2 regions of the Shewanella sp. BC20 genome follow, and region 1 is predicted to be linked to the other one. Evidence: riboswitches for the same ligand, from Rfam matches in the RefSeq annotation. Region 1 holds a riboswitch; the other holds the start of a gene.
What was found. A riboswitch is a leader RNA that binds a small molecule or an ion and turns the genes downstream of it on or off. The one in region 1 is predicted to bind thiamine pyrophosphate.
Positions count from the first base shown of each region.

Region 2: another riboswitch for thiamine pyrophosphate. It lies ahead of CBX96_RS03445 (TonB-dependent receptor); the one in region 1 lies ahead of thiC (phosphomethylpyrimidine synthase ThiC).

Region 1 covers NZ_NHRI01000003.1:205,218-208,413, forward strand. The annotation lists gene CBX96_RS05135 (hypothetical protein) at 273-1,439, shown strand; TPP riboswitch at 1,615-1,713, shown strand; gene thiC (phosphomethylpyrimidine synthase ThiC) at 1,872-3,196, shown strand, end outside.
Region 2 covers NZ_NHRI01000002.1:213,201-216,396, forward strand. The annotation lists gene tsgA (MFS transporter TsgA) at 1-519, shown strand, start outside; gene CBX96_RS03440 (Crp/Fnr family transcriptional regulator) at 575-1,255, opposite strand; TPP riboswitch at 1,470-1,581, shown strand; gene CBX96_RS03445 (TonB-dependent receptor) at 1,635-3,196, shown strand, end outside.

The DNA of each region.
Region 1 (3,196 bases):
TTGATCCACTCGATGGCGATAATGACTGAGTCTATCAGTTGGTAAATTGGAAAGCCATAATTAGCTTACACGTGTAAGCTAATTTATTTTGAAGTTCACATTATCAACTGAGACTTAGGCAAGCTCTTATCTAGTTGTACAACATTATGGTGCCTGTTTACGACTGATTAATGTCAACGCCCTGGAACTTTGTGCGGTACGCTTTCTCTAATCCCCCGTAGTAATCATGGATTTGTTAAGTACTTTGTCCATAAAGTACTAAGGGATGGATTTTGCCTGTTCGTTCGACTATTACCCCAGAAGATGATCTCAGTTTTGTTGCGCACAGCCGCGTGACAAACGACGAGACCGTAGCATTCTCCGCTATGCCTTTTTGTGCTACCTCTTTTAGCGCCCATGCAGAGCCCTTGGGGAGTGCAATAAACCTCAATTTGAGTGAGGCTAACCAAAGAGAGAGCGATAGCGCATTCAGACCCAACTTAGGCTTCAGTTGGCGAGAGTGGTCGCATTACTTCAATCTTAAGCTATTACTTTGGGTCATCTTGGGCCATGGCTTACTGCTGTTATTATTAATTTTTTTATGGCGAACCCAGTCGGAGCAGTTAGGGCTGTCGTTTAGCGAATCTTCAGCCAATGCTCGAACTGCAACCAAAGCATTAAAGGCATATTTTATTTATGCGCCGCCAACGCAAACCGCTCCTGCGGATTCGGCTCAAGATATCTCAGTGGAAGAGTCTGCGGTTTCTCGCGAGCCGATAACTTCAGCGCCTAGTACGGTAAAGCCGATGCCAAAACCCACTGAGCAGATTACAAAACCTCCTGAAGTCAGTGCCCAATTATCAAAAGTAAAAGCATCAGAAGTAACAGAATCAACAGCACCAGTACCAAGCACATCAGTGCCTAACGCCTCAACACCTAACGCTTCAACTCAGGGCCAAACCCAGCAGAGTGAGAAAGAAGCTGTTAAGCCTCAAAAGGCAGAAATCCAATCAAGCTCGGCACAAGCGGTAAGTACAGAGCAGTCAGCGGCAAGTGGGCAAAGCGGCGGCGGGGCGGCAGGCAGCGTGGGATTATTTACCCAGCGCTATTTTGAGCGCCAGCGTGAGCAAGTCTTGGATGATTTAGTGTTAGAGCAGGCAAATCATTACAGCAAACGGTCGAATTTGTCTGAAATGAGCCCTGAGATGGAGGTGCTGATTGTGCCCAATGCCGACGATTTTAGCGGCCCCAGCAGTTTGGATTTAGAACTGGATCCCAATCGAATTGTCCGTAAAGGGGATACCTGCTATCGGGTTGTTAAGGTGGGCACCCAAATTAATCCCTATGCCGAGAATTTAGGTTTCCCCTTCGATTGCAGTGGCAAGAAAATGAACCAAGAAATTGACGATGCCATTAAGGCGCAGCTCGATAAAATGATGGTAAAGCGGTCAAAAGGTTAAAAAATAACGATGATAATTTTTCACTAAAAATAGCTTTAATCAGCGATCTTATAACGAATCAAAATAGAAAGTGTTTAAATACAATGCTTTATTCATTCTTTTATTTTGATTGATAATTTAATTTTTATTCTGAAATTACGCTTGTTTGTTCGCTGCGCTTCTGCCTATACTTTTGCCCATCTTGTCGGAGTGCCTCTTGGCTGAGACCGTTTATTCGGGATCCGTTGAACCTGATCAGGTTAAAACCTGCGAAGGAAACAAGCATAATAACATCCATTAAATCGTATCAGCGGCCACCTTTTGCCCTGTATTAACCCACCGATTTAGTCGTTATTGAGTCCGCAAATCTGCTTAGGGTTTGCACGGCTCAGCTTCAACACTCAAGTCTCCAGACAAGCAACCCCATTTTTATTTGTTAAAGTGAGATTGCTTATGTCCAGTTTAGAATCGTCCTCAGAATCGATTGCCGTTAATGCCCAAGGGCAAACGAGCCGCCGTGCGGCGCGCGCCCAGGCGCAAGCCTTTATCGATACCCTTAAACCATTACAACACCCTAATTCGCAAAAGTTGTATTTGCAGGGAAGCCGTGAGGATCTCCGTGTAGGGATGCGGCAAATTCTGCAAACCGATACGCGGATTGGCGGCACTGCGACCGCGCCCATAGTCGAGAAAAATCCTCCCATTCCTGTGTACGACTGCGCCGGTCCTTATTCCGATCCGGCTGCACAAATTAACGTGCGCCAAGGTTTAGCCAAGCTCAGATTACCTTGGATTATCGAGCGCCAAGATACCGAAGTGCTTGATTGTGCGACCTCAGATTTTACCCAGCAGCGCCTCAAGGATGATGGGCTCGATCATCTGCGCTTCGAAGCCGGTTCAAGTGCGATTGTTCGTCCTCGCCGCGCCTTATCGGGTAAACGCGTGAGCCAATTACACTATGCCCGCCAAGGGATTATTACTCCTGAAATGGAGTATGTGGCGATTCGGGAAAATATGGCGCTCGCCGAGGTACAGGACGAAATCTTAAACCGCCGCGGCCAAGGTGAATCCTTTGGCGCTGTGATTGGTAAACCGATTACCCCTGAATTTGTCCGTGATGAAATTGCCCGTGGCCGCGCCATTATTCCGTTAAATATCAATCACCCTGAAGCCGAACCTATGATTATTGGTCGTAACTTTCTAGTGAAAGTGAATGCCAATATCGGTAACTCGGCGGTCACGTCCTCCATTGAGGAGGAAGTCGAAAAGCTTGTCTGGTCAACCCGTTGGGGCGCGGACACTGTGATGGACTTGTCCACTGGGCGCTATATCCATGAAACCCGCGAATGGATTATCCGCAACTCGCCAGTGCCTATTGGCACAGTGCCGATTTATCAAGCACTTGAAAAAGTGAATGGGGTTGCCGAGCACCTGACCTGGGAAGTATTTCGCGATACCTTGATTGAGCAAGCGGAGCAGGGCGTCGATTACTTTACCATCCACGCGGGCGTGTTATTGCGCTATGTGCCCATGACCGCCAAACGGGTGACTGGAATTGTGTCCCGCGGCGGCTCGATTATGGCCAAATGGTGCTTGAGCCACCATCAAGAAAACTTCCTCTATACCCATTTCCGTGAGATTTGCGAGCTGTGCGTGGCCTACGATGTGTCGCTGTCATTAGGCGATGGTATGCGTCCAGGCTCGATTGCCGATGCCAATGATGAGGCACAGTTTGCCGAGCTTGAGACCTTAGGCGAGCTGGTCAAAATCGCTTGGGA
Region 2 (3,196 bases), on a different contig from region 1:
ACCTTTCTCACGTGGGCGCCGTTATTTGTAAAACAAAAATTTGATATCCCATTTGAGGAGGCGGGCAATATCATTACCCAATATTGGTCTGCCGCGCTGATTGGTGCTTTGATTTCAACCTTAATCGTGACTCGGGTAAAAATTCATCATTTCTTAGTTGGTATTATTGGTTTAGCCATGGTGATCACCTTTGTGATTGTGACTACCGACAAGTTGAATTGGATTGCTTATTTAACCTACGGTTACGGCTTTGTCTGCGCGGCACTTTACAATGCGTTTATTGCCTATGGCGTGTCGTTTGTGAAGCAAGCCAGCAGCAAGAATGTCTCCTACATTTTGATCAGTGGCAGTACGGGCGCCATGTTTAGCCCGGCTATCAGTTCGTTCTTCGAGCGTATTATCGGCTTACAAACCGTGATGTATGTAATCCCCGTACTTTACGCCGCAATCTTTATGCTGCTGATTGCATCGAGCCGGATGAAGCCTTCGATGTCTGCACAATCACTTTCGGCAAGTTAAGCTAAAGGCCCATACTCAGTTGATATCCGCCGAGTATGGATGTTGTCGAAGTGGGTTAAATGCCTGCTTCGACAAAAGCTTTAAGTGCATTCAGGTTTTTAATCCGAATGCCTTCTTTTTTACGCTCGATTAAACCGCGCTCTTCCAAATGTTGTAATGCCCGTCGGTAGACTCTGTCAGTGGTACCAAAACGCTCCGCCTCTAAATAACGCTTACTAAAACCATCGACGGGTAAATCGTTTAAATACTCATGGTAGATATCGAATGCCACGTTATAGCTGATGGGATAAAGTAGTCTGCGGGTAAAAATATCGACGGTATCTTGGTAATCAATCGCAATGGCACTGGCAAAAAACAGCGCCAGTTGTGGGTGTTGGTCGAGGGAGTGTTGCAACTTTTCGGTGCTAATTAGCGAAATTTCCAAGGGCTCGTTGGCGATGATGTCCAGCTGGCACTGGTATTGGGTAAAAAACTCCATCTCACCAAATAGTTGCGAATCACAATCGATAGTCCCTAATTGGAAACAACGGCCATTTCTGGCGGTGTGCCCCAGCGATACACGGCCTTGCTTGACTAACACCAGCGAGTTTATGGCTTCACCTTGTGTCATCAGGTGAGCGCCTTTTTTGAGCATTTTGACTTCGCTGATACAGCTAAGAATCACAGCTTCAATAAGAGGATAGTCTTGTTCCCATCGCTGGCTATAACGTCCCTTGGCTAACGGTTTTAGCTGCATTGAGTTGACCCTTCTACCATACTTAAAATCGTCGCCTTCTATAGCACTAGAAAGCATGTTGGGTCAAATCAGCCTAAGGAGAGAAGGGCGTTTGTATCGGCCGATTGTGAGCTGTCAGATGTTTCAATCGGGGCTTAAATGGCGTGAGCTAAGCGTCATTTACCTATGTGCAGATACAAGAGTGTCTACTTTATGATTTTCGTCATGTATACTTAGCGCCGCCAAGGGGTGTTTGCCAATCAAAGTGGCAGACTGAGATGTCATCAGACGAACCCTTAGAACCTGATCCGGCTAATACCGGCGTAGGAATGGGCCAATCAACAGCACACTTCTGAATCGCTTATTCGTTGCCGGATCTCAAACATGTATTTGAGGTCCTATGTATAACAAAAAGTCTACCAAGAGTTCCAACTTCTCCTTTTCGTTAACGCGTGCGCCATTAGCGCTGGCCATTTCGGCTGCGTTAAGCACGGCCGCATGGGCGCAAACCGATGCTATCGATAAACCTGAGCCTAGCAATGATATGGAAATCATGGTGGTGACTGCAGATTTTCGCAGTGCCAGTTTAGAGAAAATGCCATCGAGCATTACCGTTATCGATGCCCAGCAAATTCAAGATGAAAGTGCCCAGCACTTTGAAGACGTGATGAATTCTATTGCTAACTTCAACTGGTCGGGTGGCAGCTCACGTCCTAAGTATTTCCAGATCCGCGGCGTAGGAGAGCAGGAGCAATATCAAGGTGCGCCTAACTCATCTGTGGGTTATATCATTGATGATATTGATTTATCTGGTATCGGTATGGTGTCGAGCATGTACGATCTGCAGCAAGTCGAAGTGTTACGCGGCCCGCAGGGTACCCGCTATGGCGCCAATGCGTTAGCGGGCTTGATTTACCTTAAGAGTAATGACCCGACCGATGTGTTTGAACATGGCGCCGAGGTCTCTTTAGGCAATGACGATTTGCAAACCTTTAGCGGTTTTAGCTCAGGGCCGTTGAGCGATTCGGGCAAATTGTTGTACCGCGTGTCGCTGCAGCAACATCAACAAAACGGTTATCGCGATAATCTCTATTTAAATAAAGAAGATACCAATGGCCGTGATGAATTTACTGGCCGAGCTAAATTCCGCTGGTATGCCACCGACAATCTGCAACTCGATTTAACTCTGCTGCATGCCGATTTTGATAACGGCTACGATGCCTGGAGCTTAACCAACGATCCTAAACATACTATTTCGGATCAGCCGGGTGTCGATAGCCAGCGCACCACGGGCGCAGGATTTAAAGCCACTTACTCGGGCGCAGAGTCGTTTGAGTTAACCTCGCTGACTTCATTTGCCAATACCGATCACCATTATAGTTACGATGGCGATTGGGCTAACCCTGAATATTGGGCCTCCAAGCAATGTGAGGATGAGGGCAATCTCGCCCCTTGTCAGTACGATTACTTCTGGGACAAAACCGGTCAGCGTAAGACCTTATCCCAAGAGTTCCGCTTAAGCTCGACCGACCAAGGGCGTATTTTTGCTGGCTCAATCGACTGGTTACTTGGGGTTTATGCGATGAACCTTAAAGAAGATAACCAACTGTATTCTGAATATAATACTTGGCCCGATGAGGTGTTAGATTCTGAATATGAAGCAACTAATTACGCCGTATTTGGTCAGCTGGATACGGATTTAGGCGCCGATTATGCCTTGTCTGTGGGACTGCGTGTCGAGCGTCGCAATAGCCACTACTCAGACACCAACAATGATAATTTTGACCCGAGTGAAACTATGTGGGGCGGCCATATTGCGCTGAGCAAAGTGCTGAATGAATCCCATAATGTATACGCCAGAGTGGCGCGCGGTTACAAGGCGGGCGGTTTTAACATGACCTTGCCAGTCGAACTCAATGATAAAAAAGAGTTTGATACCGAAACCCTATATAACTACGAAAT